4 regions of the Micromonospora sp. PRAS1 genome follow, and region 1 is predicted to be linked to each of the others. Evidence: riboswitches for the same ligand, from Rfam matches in the RefSeq annotation. Region 1 holds a riboswitch; each other region holds the start of a gene.
The links. Region 1 has a riboswitch for cyclic di-AMP ahead of AC507J_RS21580 (coiled-coil domain-containing protein). Riboswitches for the same ligand answer to the same signal wherever they lie in the genome.
Positions count from the first base shown of each region.

Region 1 (3,596 bases):
GGAAACGACGCCGGGTGGGTCGCCCCTGCGAGGCGACCCACCCGGCGTGCCGGTCCTTCGTCAGTAGACCGAGAGGTGCACGTGGTTGGTGTGGTCGCTGGACGGGTCGCCGCGAGCGCCGCTGTACGTCTTCCACCCACTGCTGGGCAGCCAGATCTGCTTGTACCAGATCACGTAGAGCACAGCGAGCCGGTCGGAGTTGTTCACGAAGTACGCCGCCAGGTTGTTGCCGTACGTCCGGTCGCCACCCGTGGCCGCGCCGCCGAAGCCGTTCTTCTGTGCGGCGAAGTCACAGGCCCGACCCTTCGGGTGTTCACCCGAGCCGCCGGAGCGGTAGCAGGAGACGTACCGCTTGAAGCCGGCGGCCTTGGCCTGGTTCAGCGCGTGCAGCGTACGCGGGGTGATGCAGCCGTTGGCCGGGGTGGGGTCGTTGACGCTGCACGACTCCTTCGGCCACGAGCCGTTGGCGTTGCGGGGCGCCGGCTTGGCGGTGGGGCTGGACGACCGGGTGCTCGTCGGCGCCCGGGTGGCCCGCTCGGCCGCCTCGGCGGCGCGCTCGGCCGCCTCGGCCCGCTCGTTGGCGACGGTCAGCGCCCGCTCGGCCTGTTCCTTGCGCTTGGCCATCACGGCGACCTGCTTGCGTTCCTCCTGGACCTCGATGTCCAGCGCCCGCTTGGTCTGGCGGATCTCGTCCCAGCTCGCCTGTAGCTCGCGCACCGCGCGGTCCTCGTTGGCGGCGACCACGTCCAGCGCCGCCGCCCGGTCCATGAAGCCGGCCGGGGTGCCGCTGTTCAGCAGCGCCGACGCGGCACCGAGCCGACCGGTGCGGTACGCCTGCGCGGCGATCTCGGCCACCTTGGCGGTGCGGTCGCCGAGTTGCTCCTCGGTGGCGTCGAGCCGTCTGGCCAGTTCCTGCTGCCGCTTGACCGAGCGGTCCAGCGCGGTCTTGGCGTCGAGATAGCCCTTGCTGGCCGCCTCCAGTTGGGCGCGCAGCGCCGGGGTACCACCCTCGTCGTCCACGTCGCTGGGGGCTGCCGCGCGCAACGGTGGTGGCGCGGCGGCCGCGGGGCTGAACGGTGCGAGCGTGACGCTCAACACGAGGGCGAGCCCCGCGGCGGTCAGGGCCGCCATCCGGGCGGCCGGTCTCACGGTTGCCACTGCTGGCATGCACATGTCCTTCCGTCAGCCGCCGACCGGGTTAGCTGACGGGTTCGGGACGGAAGATCCCTACCGCGTGTGCGGATGCACCCCAGGAACATGGTTCCCCGGCTCGCCCTGGCGGGCGATTAGGCGGCGACCACCGCCGGCACCGGTGGGTGCCGCCTGGCGGAGGCCGGGTCCGAGCGTACCGGGGCTGGTGTGACTGTTGCAGCCACTGTGACTCCTGGTACTGGCTCGTTCACCAGTAAATCAGACATAACGCCACTAAGGCGGCAATTTTCCCGGACTTGGTCAGCCGGTCGGGTCGACCGTGGTGAGCCGTTGGGTGGCCCGGGACAGGGCGACGTAGAGGGTGCGTACCCCGGCACCGGGCTCCGCCCGGATCTCGCCCGGCGCGACAAGCACCACCCCGTCGTACTCCATGCCCTTGGCCTCCAGGCTGGTCACCACCTGTAGGCGCTCCCCACCGAGGCCATCGAGCCAGGCCGCGACCTCGTCCCGGCGCGGCACCGGCGTGATCACCCCGACGGTGCCCTCGACCTCGTCGAGCAGGGTGCTCGTCGCCGTCGCGACGGTGCTCGCCAGCTCTGCCGCCGGCACCGTCAGCTGCACCGGGTCGACCCCGGTGGTGCGGACCGCCGTGGGCAGCGCGAGATCCGGGTACACCCGGCGGATCTCGGCCGCCGCCACCGCGAAGATCTCCGCCGAGTTGCGGTAGTTGGTGGTGAGCGTGAACCGGTGCCGGCGGCGCCGGCCCAGCGCCCGGTCCCGGGCGCTGGCCAGCTCCTGCGGATCACCGGTCCAAGCGGTCTGCGCCGGGTCGCCGACCACGGTCCAGGAGGCCAGCCGGCCGCGTCGGCCGATCATCCGCCACTGCATCGGCGAGACGTCCTGAGACTCGTCGACCACCACGTGGGCGTAGTCCCGGTAGTCTTCCGGGCGTTCCCGGGCCGCCTGCCGGGCGGCCCGCTGCCGGTCGGCGAAGGTGCTCAGCTCGCGTACCCCGCCGGCCAGCTGGTACGGGTCGCGCTTCGGGCGGGCCGGGCGCATCGGCTTGCCGAGCAGCGCGTCCAACTCGTCGAGGAGTGCCACGTCGGCCACGCTCGGCCCCTGCTCGGCCGACTCCCGGTACGCCTGACCGAGCAGCCGGGTCTCGGCACCGGAGAGCAGCCCGGCGGTGTAGCGGCGCAGTCGGTCCGGATGTGCCAGCCAGCCGAGCACGTGCCGGGGGTGCAGCCGGGGCCACCAGGCCTTGAGGAAGTCCCGGAAGTCGGTCCGGTCGATCAGCTCGTCCTCGAAGGCACGCTGCTCCGGCAGCCCGGAAATGCCCAGCCGGCGGGCCTGCGTCCAGAGCGCGGCGAGCACCCCGTCGAAGCCGGCCCGGCGCACCTCGTTGCGGCGGGCGCCCCGGGGCAACGCCCGGTCCCGGATGGCGTCCAGCTCGCTGCGCTCCAGCCGCAGCAGCTGCCCCCGGTAGAGCAGGCGCAGTTCGGCCGGCGAGTCGGGCACGGCGTCCCGGGCGGCCCGTTCCAGCACCTTGCGCATCCGCAGCGAGCCCTTGATCGCCGCCACCTCGGGCCTGTCGGTACGGGTGGCGGCCACCCCGAGGAAGAGGCTGCCCAGCGAGTGCAGGGTGGCGGTCTCCTCGCCAAGTGACGGCAGCACCGAGGCGATGTACTCGACGAAGACCGAGGAGGGACCGATCACCAGGATGCCGCCGCCGGCGTACCGGCTGCGGTCGGCGTAGAGCAGGTACGCGGCCCGGTGCAGCGCCACAGCCGTCTTGCCGGTGCCCGGACCGCCCGAAACGACTGTGACTCCCGAGCCGGGGGAACGGATCGCCTCGTCCTGCTCCCGCTGGATGGTCGCCACGATGTCGCGCATGCCCCGGCCGGTGGTCCGGGACAGGGTGGCCAGCAGGGCACCGTCGCCCACCACCGGCATCTCCGGCGGCGCGGCGTCCGGGTCGAGCAGGTCGTCCTCGATCCGGGTGACCCGCTCGCCGCTGGACTGGATCGTCCGGCGGCGCACCACGCCGAGCGGCTCGGCGGGGGTGGCCTGGTAGAAGGCGGCAGCGGCCGGCGCCCGCCAGTCCACCACAAGCGTGCTGGCGTCCTCGTCGCGGATGCCGAGCCGCCCGACGTAGAGCACCTGCCCGTCGCGCAGGTCGAGGCGGCCGAAGACCAGTCCCTCGTATTCGGCGTCGAGCAGATGACGCCGCTGGGCGGCGTGGAAGACCATCGCGTCCCGCTCGACCAGGGCGCCGAAGTTACCGACCCGGGCCAGCCGGTAGCCGTCCCGTTCGGCCCGCACCGCGGCCTGACGCAGCTCGGCCAGTCGCGCGTACACCCGGTCGAGATGCCGTTGCTCGACGGCGATCTCCTGATCCAGGGTGCTCTGATCCACCGCTCGCTTCTCCTCGTGACGCCGCCCGG
Region 1 is NZ_JCANNB010000024.1:59,225-62,820, forward strand. Features, by position in the region: gene AC507J_RS21580 (coiled-coil domain-containing protein) at 61-1,167, opposite strand; cyclic di-AMP (ydaO/yuaA leader) riboswitch at 1,172-1,303, opposite strand; gene AC507J_RS21585 (HelD family protein) at 1,453-3,567, opposite strand.

Region 2 (3,596 bases), on a different contig from region 1:
CCTTCCCTACTCTTGGGCACCGACCGCCGTAGGTCGTCTGTCCCGCCCCCTACCGCTCGCGGGACGCCCGGTGGTCGGTTGCAAAGGAGTCGGTGCCGGTGGCAACCATGCCCCTTCATCGTCGCGCGCCCGGACGCTCCCGCCGTCCCGGTGGCCTGCACCGGGCCGCCCGCCGGCTGGTCGTCCTGGTCGCCGCCGCCGCGGTCGGAGCTGGCCTGCTCGCCGCCCCCGCGTACGCGGAGCCGTCGGTCGAGCAGATCGAGGCGGAGATCGACAAGCAGTGGCAGCGACTGGAACCCACAATCGAGCAGTACAACAAGGTGCGGTCCCAGCTGAAGGTGAACCGCGAGAAGTCCAAGACGATCCAGAAGAAGATCGAGCCGCTGGCCCTGGAGACCGAGCTGGCGATGAACCGGGTGGGTGACATGGCCTCCCGGTACTACATCACCGGCCCGTCGTCCGACCTCGGCGCGGTGCTGCTCAACGCCAAGCCGGACACGCTCGGCGAGCAGATGGCCTTCCTGAACCGGCTGGCGGCGCAGGAGCGCCGCGAGCTGGAGGGCGTCATGAAGGTCAAGAAGAAGTACGACGACCAGAAGGCCAAGCTCGACGCCCTGATCGCCGACCAGGAGGCCAAGGAGAAGCAGCTGGCGGCGAAGAAGAAGCAGATCGACGCCGAGATCAAGCGGCTGGAGAAGTCGCTGCCGGTGACCGTGGTCAAGACGACCAACTGCCCGACCATCAAGGACGTGGTCAGCGCGGCAGCGCGGACCGCCATCCAGGTCGCCTGCGCCCAGGTCGGCAAGCCGTACGTCTGGGGTGCCACCGGGCCGAACTCGTTCGACTGCTCCGGGCTCACCCAGTACGCCTACAAGGCCGCCGGCATCCACCTGACCCACTTCACGGGCGCCCAGTGGAGCGAGAACAAGGCGGTTTCCCGGGCCGAGGCCCGGCCGGGCGACCTGGTCTTCTTCCGCAGCGACGTGAGTCACGTCGGGCTCTATCTGGGTAACAACCTGATGGTGCACTCGCCCCGCGCCGGCAAGCCGGTGAACGTCTCGCCGATCACGACCATGCCGATCGCCGGCTTCCGCCGCCCCGGCTGATCCGCGCCGCTGAGCGGTAGCACAGGAACGAACGAAGGCCCCGGGTCAAGCGACCCGGGGCCTTCGTCGTTGTCGGATTTATGCACCGACAGTGATGGCGTGGGTGTGTTGCGTATCGACGTGGATCGTCCCTACGCTGGGCAATCGCCGGCCGGCTGGCAGCTCCGCCCACCGAGGGCGGTAACGGTCCGGCACCGCCGAGTCGTTCTGTCGAGCGAGCCGGGGACCCAGGTACCCGGGGTGAATCCGCGACGCTCGCGGTAGGGCGCCCCCTTCCCGCCCGAACCCGTCAGCTAACCCGGTAGGCGGTATCGGAAGAAGGAGTACGGAGCCCGGTGGCACACCATGCCCCGCGGCCACCGTCACGACGGCCGGCGATGCCCGGTCCGACGACGGCTGCGCCGCGTTTCCGCTGGTACCGCTGCACCACCGCACTCGCCGCGCTGACCGCGACCGCCGTCATCCTGACCGGCGGCGCGACGGCGGCGTACGCCGACCCCAGGGTCGCCGACATCGAGCGCCAGATCGACGAGGACTGGAACCGGCTCGAACCCGTCATCGAACGGCACAACGCCACGCGGCAGGACCTGGCCGTCAAACGGCGGCAGGCCGATGCCCTGGCCGTCCGGATCGCCCCACTGCAACGGCAGGTTGACGAGGCGATGGATCGGGTCGGCAAGCTGGCCGTCCGGGCCTACAAGGGCGGCACGGTCCGCGTGGTCAACACGCTGCTGGGCAGCAGGTCGCCCGGCGAGGTGGTCGAGCAGCTCGGCCTGCTCGACCGCTACGCACAATTCCAGCAGGAGGACGTACGGCAGGCGCGCGAGCTGCGCGACGAACTGGCCGCCGCCAAGGGTGCGCTGGACCGCAGCATCGACCAGCTGGCGAGCACCGAGGCCGAACTCGGGCAGAAGCGCCGGCAGATCGACGCCGAGATCGACCGGTTGCAGCGGCTGCGGCTGCGGGCGTACGGCAAGGGGGGTGGTGGGCCACTGCGCCCGGCACCCTGTCCGGCCGGCTACCCGGGCGGGCCAGCCGGGAAGGCGGTCACCTTCGCCTGCGCCCAGATCGGCAAGCCGTACGCCTGGGGCGCCGAGGGACCGAACGCGTACGACTGCTCCGGGCTGACCCTGGCCGCGTGGGCGCGCGCCGGAGTGACGCTGCCGCACAACGCGGCGCGGCAGCGGCAGGTCACCGCGTCGGTCAGCCGCAGCGCACTGCGCCCGGGTGACCTCGTCTTCTACTACCGCGACCTGCACCACGTCGGCATGTACGTCGGCGGTGGCTGGGTGGTGCACTCCTCCCGGGCGGGGCAGCCGGTCAAGATGAAGCGGATGGACGACAGCCCGATCCACAGCTTCGGCCGACCCGGCTGACGCGGCTCGCGTACCACGGCCGGGTCCGCGCCTGCGACGGCGCGGGCCCGGCCGTTCAGGCCGAGGTCGATGGCGGTGGCATCTTCATGCGGGGCGGCACGGCGGCTCGCACCCTTTCGGCGTGGCGGGCGATCGTTCCGGTGGGCCTCAGCGGACCGGCCAGGTGCGCCAGTTCTGCCAGGCGCGGCTCGGTGTCGGGCCGCGCTGCCCCTGGTAGCGCGAGCCGTAGACGGCCGAGCCGTAGGGGTGCTCGGCCGGGGAGGAGAGCCGGAAGATGCAGAGCTGGCCGATCTTCATGCCCGGCCAGAGGGTGATCGGCAGGTTGGCCACGTTGGAGAGCTCCAGCGTGACGTGGCCGGAGAAGCCGGGGTCGATGAAGCCCGCAGTGGAGTGGGTGAGCAGACCGAGCCGGCCCAGGCTCGACTTGCCTTCGAGCCGCCCGGCCAACTGGTCGCCGAGGGAGATGACCTCCAGCGTGGAGGCGAGCACGAACTCACCCGGGTGCAGCACGAAGGGCTCACCGTCGGGCACCTCGACCGGCGAGGTCAGATCGTCCTGCCGGGTAGCCGGGTCGATGTGGGTGTAGAGATGGTTGTTGAAGACCCGGAACAGCTTGTCCAGGCGTACGTCGATGCTGGATGGCTGCACCAGGGTGGGCTCGAAGGGCTCCAACGCCAGGGCGCCCGCCTTGATCTCGGAGACCAGGTCGCGGTCGGAGAGCAGCATCGACACACCATAGCGGTACGGGTGACCTGCGTGTCGGACTACCTGCTTAGAACGTATGTTCGATAAGATGTGGTCATGGCTTCCTGGTCCGAATTCGCCGCTGACGAGCCCCGACTCGCCGACGGGATCCGCGTTCTCATGCAGCAGTACGGCCCTGGCTTCGGCTACCTGGCCACGGTCCGCGCCGACGGCGGGCCCCGGGTGCACCCGGTCTCCCCGGTGATCACCGACGACGGGCTCTTCTGCTTCGTGATCGACTCGCCGAAGCGGCGCGACCTGGAGCGCGACGGGCGCTACGCGCTGCACTCGTTCCCGCCCGAGGAGAGCGACGACGAGGCGTACGTCGCCGGTCGGGCCCGGCCGGTCACCGACGACGCCACGGTGACCC
Region 2 is NZ_JCANNB010000003.1:249,202-252,797, forward strand. Features, by position in the region: gene AC507J_RS04910 (C40 family peptidase) at 93-1,106, shown strand; cyclic di-AMP (ydaO/yuaA leader) riboswitch at 1,292-1,429, shown strand; gene AC507J_RS04915 (C40 family peptidase) at 1,484-2,482, shown strand; gene dcd (dCTP deaminase) at 2,630-3,208, opposite strand; gene AC507J_RS04925 (pyridoxamine 5'-phosphate oxidase family protein) at 3,284-3,596, shown strand, end outside.
Region 2: it holds a riboswitch for cyclic di-AMP, as region 1 does, so the genes downstream of both, AC507J_RS04915 (C40 family peptidase) here and AC507J_RS21580 (coiled-coil domain-containing protein) in region 1, are expected to answer to the same signal.

Region 3 (3,596 bases), on a different contig from region 1:
GAGGTGCCCCGGGCGGTCGCCATCTGGTCGGTGCTGTTGCTGCTCGCGCTCGGAGTGCTCACCGCCCTGGTCGCCCGGCCGCAGCGGGCCCGGTCGGCCGAGGATGCTCTGCCCGCCCCGGCCGAGGACCCCGCCGTGGCCCCGGCCGAGGATGCCGCCGTCGCCACGACCGCGGACCTGAGCAGGTACGCCGGTGAGGTGGCCGTGGCGGCGGCCGGTGCCGAGCGCAACGCCAGGCGGTGGCGGGACGCCTGGCGGGTGGCGCACGAGGAACTCGGGCGTGCCTGGACCGCGTACGACGAGGCGGAGCGGGCTGCCCGGCGGCTCGCCGCCACGGTGCCGCTCGCCGTGCCGGGTGCTGTGCGGAGCCCGGCCGAGTACGCCGCCCGGGAACGGTGGCTGCACCGCGCCGCGATGCTCGCGCACTGGCGGGGCGAGTTGACGGCCCGGCAGTTAAGCGAGGTCTTCGCTCGGCGGGCCGGCTGGCACCCCCGATGGCACCCGGCCGAGCAGGAGATCGCCCTTGCCCGGCTGCTGCGCGACAGCCGCCTGGCGGCGTACCGGACGGCCGAGGCGCGCGAGCGCGAGGCGTGGCGGGTGGCCGGACTCGCTGCCGAGGCGGCCCGTACGCTCGCCGCCGAGGCGTACGCCGCCGCGGAGCGGCTCCGGCCGGAGCGGCTGCCGGCGCGGCGCCGGGCCGCTCTCGGTCGCCCGGCGGTCATCAGGCGCTGGCGGCCGGCGCGGGTGGGCTGATCGGATGACCGCCCGCTCGGGTGGTCGGACGGACCTCGTCTCGGGTGCCGGTCACCGTGACCCGGATTGGGTGACCCCGGTCACGCCGCCGCAGGAAACGGTCACCGTGCGCGTCGGGGTGGATCGGCTACGTAATCTCCGGGACATTTTGTGCACTCGGTCCGGTTGTCGCCTTTCGGCGTACTCGATTCCCCGAATCCCATTGAGCGACGCCAGTCGCCGAATACCCGAAAATAATCGAGCTGGATCATGTTTGTGCAGGGAATGAGGGGTTGGCGCGCGGTTTGACCGACCAGTAATGTCGCCCCGTCCGGTGCGGTTACCGATCGCAAAAGGCGACGCCGCATCGACCCGCTCAATCGTGATCTCACGAACCGGGGACCCACCGCATTACCTGGGGTGAATCCGCGAGCCTCGGCCCGCGGTAGGGCGATCTTCCCGCCCGAATCCGTCAGCTAACCCGGTCGGCGGCGTCGGAAGGAGTTCCATCCGCGTGCAGCACGTACCGATCCCCCAGTTGTTCCCACGCCTCCACGGCATCGCGGTGTCCGCGTTCGCCGGCTCGCCGACAGCGAGCTGAATACCGGACCCACCGCCACCGCCCGGTGTTCCCGGGCGGATCCCTCGAACGGCCCGTCCGCGTCCGCGTGGTCGTCGGTGTCCCCTGCCGACCCGACCGCCGGTGCCGGTACGGCGTCCGCCCCAGCCCTCGTGGAGGATTCCGTGAAGCACACCGTCAAGCGTCAGCTCCGCCGCCTGGCGACGGAGCGTCCGTACCAGATCGTCGCCGGATCGGCGGCGGCGCTCGTCCTGGCGACCGGCGCGGGTGCCGCGCTCGCCGGCACCGGGGACGCCCCGGTCACCGCCCAGACCACCACCGTCGCCGAGTTGCGCGGCGACGCGGCGGTCTCCCGCAGCGACGCCCGGGTGGCGCAGAGCCCGTCGTCCGTGCCGAGCGAATCGGCTGCGGCAAGTGTCGCCGCCTCGCCGTCGCCCTCGCCGAAGGCCAGCTCGGCCGCGCCGGACCCGGACGTGACAAGTAAGAAGGCCGCACCGAAGCCGCCGGCTAAGAAGGTCCTGGACTACGACTACCAGGCCCAGATCAACGGTTACTACTGCGGCCCGGCCGCCGTGCGTAACGCGCTCAGCGCCGCCGGCGTCGAACGCGACCAGGACACCCTGGCCAGCCAGCTCGGCACCACCTTCGCCGGCACCAACTCGGCCGAGGACACCACCCGGGTACTCAACGCCGTGCTCAAGGGCAGCCCCTACCAGACCAGGTGGATCCGTGGTGGTTCGGCCACCCCGGCTCAGATGGACCAGCTCCAGGCCGACGTCGTGGCCGCGGTCACCGACGGGCGCAGCGTCGTGGTGAACGTGGCCGGCAGCGCCACCGACACCGACGGCCGCTGGCACTCCTTCCCCGGCGGGCACTACATCGCCGTGGTGGGCTACGAGGACGAGGGCCGGATGGTGAAGATCGCCGACTCGGCCGACGCGTCCTACTACTCGTACTGGATGAGCACCATCGACCTGGCCAACTGGGCGGCCACTCGCGGCTACTCGGCCTGACCGACCTGACCGACCTGACCGGGCGCCGGTTCCCCGCTGGGGGGCCGGCGCCCTGTCGTCGTACGCCCTACCGTCCGGCCCCGCCTGCCGCGTCGGCCGCGTCGAGCGCCGGCACGAGCGGCGTCAACGCGGCCCGGACGAGGTCGGGCAGCGACCCGGACGGTACGACGAAACCGGGCATCGACGGTGCCACGTTCGCCGACTCCAACCACTGCCCGAGTGCGACCTTGGCGGCTGCGCCGACACCGGCCGCGAGCACCCGGGCGGTCAGGCGGTCGATGCCCGGGCGGCGCTCGATGATGGCGTCGGCGAGCGGGCCTTCGATCGTGCTGGCCGTGTCGACGTAGCAGGCGCGCAGGGCGGGGCTGGTCGTGATCATCAGCAGCGTCGCGCCGGGCTGGTCGCCCTGGTCGGCGTACTGCCCGACGACGGCGTCGAGCACGGTGTCGGCGAGGCCGATCTCGGCGGGTCGGGAGATGACGGCCGCCGCGACCTGTGCCGTGCGCTCTGCGGTGACCGCCGCGACGATCGCCTGCTCGCGGCTTGCGAAGTAGTTGTTGTACGTCCTCGGCGACACCCCTGCGGCCTCGGCGATGTCGTCGACGCGGACGTTGTCGGGCCCACGTTCCAGGGCCAGCCGCAGCGCCGCTGTCCGGAGCGCCGCTCTGGTCGCCTGCTTCTTCCGTTCCCGCAAGGAGGGGCGGCCTGCTGTCACCCGTTCACCATCGCACAATCTCTGCGTGGCCGCAAACTTGCGTGCGCGCAGAACTGTGCCTAGCGTCATGACGAGCCCCCACTTCGGTGGCGTCCCCGAGGGAGAAGGACCGACAGCCCATGCGAGCCAAGGGCATGACCTACGACACCGGCTTCGTCCGGGACGGCCGCACCTCCGTGCCGCGCTTCGACCCGGAACTGGTCCGGCGAGAGCTGACCATCATCCGCGACGACCTGCACTGCACCGCCGTGCAGCTCGTCGGTGGCGACCCTGAGCGCCTGGAACTGGCCGCCCGGATCGCCGCCGAACTCGGCCTGGAGGTCTGGTTCTCGCCGTACCCGCTGGACCTGTCGGTCGACGAGACCCTCGCGCTTCTCCTCGACTGCGCCGAGCGGGCCGAGCGGCTGCGCGGGACCGGGGCCGAGGTGGTCCTGGTCGCCGGCGTCGAGCTGAGCCTCATGAACCGGGGTTTCGTCGACGGCGACCGGATCGACGACCGCCTCGGCAACCTCTTCGCCGACCCGGCGGGCCGAGCCGAACGGATCGCCGAGGTCCG
Region 3 is NZ_JCANNB010000007.1:36,027-39,622, reverse strand. Features, by position in the region: gene AC507J_RS08845 (hypothetical protein) at 1-753, shown strand, start outside; cyclic di-AMP (ydaO/yuaA leader) riboswitch at 1,096-1,238, shown strand; gene AC507J_RS08840 (C39 family peptidase) at 1,465-2,325, shown strand; gene AC507J_RS08835 (TetR/AcrR family transcriptional regulator) at 2,393-3,040, opposite strand; gene AC507J_RS08830 (hypothetical protein) at 3,160-3,596, shown strand, end outside.
Region 3: it holds a riboswitch for cyclic di-AMP, as region 1 does, so the genes downstream of both, AC507J_RS08840 (C39 family peptidase) here and AC507J_RS21580 (coiled-coil domain-containing protein) in region 1, are expected to answer to the same signal.

Region 4 (3,596 bases), on a different contig from region 1:
CACGGCCGACGTACCGGGTGCCCCGGAGCGCGCGCTTGCCGAATTGATCGCCGGTAACCGCCGGTTCGTCACCGACGCGCTCCGGCATCCCAACCAGAACGCCAGCCACCGGGCCGCCGTCGCGGCGGAACAGCACCCCTTCGCGGTGATCGTGGGCTGCTCCGACTCCCGGCTCGCTGCCGAGATCATCTTCGATCGTGGGCTGGGCGACCTCTTCGTGGTCCGGACCGCCGGGCACACGGTCGGGCCCGAGGTGCTGGGCAGCGTCGAGTACGCGGTGACCGTGCTGCGTACGCCGTTGGTGGTGGTGCTCGGGCACGACTCGTGCGGCGCCGTGCAGGCGGCCCGCGCGTCGGTGGCCACCGGCACGCCTCCGCCGGGTCACCTCGGAGCCGTGGTGGACGCGGTGGTGCCCAGCCTGCGTCGGGCCCGCGAGGCGGGGATCGAGGAACTGGACGGGATCGTGGACATCCACATCGCGCAGACCGTGGAGGCGATGCTGGAGTCCTCCGAGGCGCTCGCCGCCGAGGTGGCCGCTGGCGGGTGCGCGGTGGTGGGCATGTCGTACCGGCTGGCCGCCGGTGAGGTGCGGGCGGTCACCGCGCGGCCGGCCGAGCTGGCCGGTGCGCCCGCCTGAGCCGCCGGACCGACGCCGAGGGCCGTTCCGGGCCGCCTGACTGACGCCGAGGGCCGTTCCGCCAGCTGGCGGAACGGCCCTCGGTTGTCGCTTCCGGGTGCGCTCAGAGCAGTGACACGTGTACGTGGTCGGTGTGGTTGGACGGGCCGCTGTAGGAACTCCAGCGCTCCGTCGCCGCGAACCAGATCTGCCGGTTCCAGATCACGTAGTAGATGCCCAGCCGGTCGGCGTTGCGGACCAGGAAGGCCGCCAGGTTGTTGCCGTAGATCCGGGTGTCGTTGTTGTGCCACGGCGCGAAGCCGCTGTTCTGCAACGACCAGTCGCAGGCCCGGCCCTTGGGGTGCTCGAACTTGTCACCGGGGCGCCAGCAGCCGACGAACCGGTCGAAACCGGCCCGCTTGACCTCCTTGTACATGTGCAGCGTCCGGGGCGTGATGCAGCCCGACGTGGTCGGGTCGTTCTGGTTGCACGACTCGGGCTTCCAGCCGCCGTCCGCGGCCCGGTTCGGTGCGATCCGGGCGACCGGGGAGGTGGCGGCCACCAGGCCGCCGGTGAGGCCCTCGCCACCGACCAGCCGGAGCGACTTCTCTGCCTCGGTCTTCTTGCGGGCCATGTCGTTTGTCAGCTTCCGCTGCTCGCGTACCTCGGCGTCGAGCGCGAGCTTTGCCGTCTCGGCGCGCAGCTTCACCGCGTTGACCTCGGCCAGCTTCTTGTCGTTGACCAGGTTCAACTCGTCGAGCGCGGAGGCCCGGTCGATGAACGAGCCAGGGGCGTTGCTCTGCAACAGCATGCCGATCGCGCCCACCCGACCGGTCCGGTACGACTGCGTCGCGATCTCCGCGACCTGCGGGGAGAGTTCGTCCAGGGCAGCCTGGGCGCGGCGGACCTCCACCGCGAGTTCGAGCTGCTTCTTCTTGGACTTTTCGAGCTTCGCCTTGGCCTTGGTGAAGTCCCGGTTCGTCGCCTCGATCAGGTCGTTGAGCATCGGCGGGTCGTCGTCGTGCTCCGCCGGTGCGGGTGGCTTCGGCGCGGCCGTCGCAGGCATCGGCCCCGCGAACACGGCGAACGCGGCGCACACGGCCACCACGGGTGTCAACCAGCGGCGTAGGGGTGCCGTCACTGTTTTCCCTTCCATCGACCGCCGACCGGGTTAGCTGACGGGTTCGGGACGGAAGCGGCCCCTACCGCAGTCGCGGATTCACCCCACGTACCTGGGTCCCCGGTTCGCCTGGTGGCGATTGGGCGGCGGCACCGCAGGCGCTGGGGTACGCCTTCGGCGGTGACCGGCAGTGAGGTTACCCGAGAGTCGATCCGGGCTTCTACACCCCGAACCGGGCCAGATGCGTCATTTCGTAATCGCGGTGAGTGACCAGCGACACTCGTGCTGGCCGTGCCGGCCGAGGCGGTCACGTTGAGGAGTGTCACCATGTGGTGTCCGTGCTCCTGTCCGGGTCGGGCCACCCCGGCGGGGTGGCGGTGGGCGTGTTGCGGGTACGCGGTGTGCTGAGGGCGTGCAGCGCCTCGGCCCGGTCCGTCGCCGGCCGGGAAACCGTGGAGGTGTCATCGTCGTCCGGGCCGCCGGGGTCGCCGCCGACCCTGCCGCGCTGCTGTCCGGCCGTGGTCACCAGCGCAGCCAGGGCGGTGGTGAGCGGCACGGCGGCGATCAGCCCGAGCGTGGCCACCACGCTGCGGACGATCTCCTGGGCGAGGAACTCGCTCGTCACGATCTGCCCGAGGGCGCGGGAGTCGGCGGTGAGCAGAAGCAGCAGCGGCAGCGACGCTCCGGCGTACGCCAGGATGATGGTGTTGACCACGGAGGCGATGTGTGCCCGCCCCACCCGGGTCGCCGAGCGGTACAGCTCGCGGCGGGAGAAGTTCGGGTTGGCGTGCCGCAACTCGGTGACCGCGGCGGCCTGGGTGACCGTGACGTCGTCGAGCACGCCCAGTGATCCGATGATGATGCCGGCCAGCAGCAGGCCGTGCAGGTCGACGTCGGCCCGGAACATGGAGAGCGTGGTGGCGTCCTCGCTGCCGAAGCCGGTCAGGTGGGTGGCTCTGGTCGCGGCCAGGCCGAGCAGCCCGGTGAGCACCAGGCTGCCCAGGGTGCCCAGCACGGCAACCGAGGTCTGCGCGGAGATGCCGTGGGTCACGTACAGCACCACGAACATGATCAACGCTGAGCCGACGATGGCGACCAGTAGCGGCGGACTGCCCGCGCTGATGCCGGGGAGCACGAAGGTCAGCAGGATGGCGAAGCTGGCGGCCAGGCCGGCCAGGGCGGCCAGGCCGCGCAGCCGTCCGAAGGCCACGATGGCGGCGGCGAAGAGCACCGCCAGCCAGATCAGCGGCGTGCCCCGCTGGTGCTCGGCGATGTTGTACGTACTGATCGACGGATCCTCCGGGTCGAAGAGCGCGACCAGGATGATCTCGTCGCCGGTGCTGACCCGGGGTGCCCCCGGCCCGTCCGGGATGGGCGTCTGCACCTCCTGGCCCGCGTCGGGGCCGTCCTGCACCTGGACGGTGACGGTGCCGCACGGACCGGCCGCCGCCGTCGGCGTGCCCTCCGGGACCGCCGGGTTGGGCGGACAGGTCTCGGTCACCACCCGGGTGACCGTGCCGTGGTAGCGGGGGGTGTCGTCGGCGGCCTCCGGCCGGGGGGCGTCCCTGGGCCAGAGCACCAGGGCGGCGATCAGGGTGACGAGAAAGAGGGGGACCACCGTCACGATGAGGATCCGCCGCACCCCGGGCGGGGTGGGCGGAGCGGAACGGGTGTGGTCGGCGCCCATTCAATGTCTCCCAACGATTCCAGGGCGGAGTACGTGCCGGCGGCCGGGTCGGTTCAGTGCCTTCGCACCGCCGTCGCGCGGCGCGGCACGGGTTGCCGGAGCGTGGTGAAGTGGCTGCGTACCGTGATGTCCGGGCCGGCTCTCGACGGCCGCCGCGGTGCGGCGGGGGAGGC
Region 4 is NZ_JCANNB010000004.1:267,217-270,812, reverse strand. Features, by position in the region: gene AC507J_RS06570 (carbonic anhydrase) at 1-637, shown strand, start outside; gene AC507J_RS06565 (coiled-coil domain-containing protein) at 741-1,757, opposite strand; cyclic di-AMP (ydaO/yuaA leader) riboswitch at 1,761-1,892, opposite strand; gene AC507J_RS06560 (YibE/F family protein) at 2,059-3,423, opposite strand.
Region 4: it holds a riboswitch for cyclic di-AMP, as region 1 does, so the genes downstream of both, AC507J_RS06565 (coiled-coil domain-containing protein) here and AC507J_RS21580 (coiled-coil domain-containing protein) in region 1, are expected to answer to the same signal.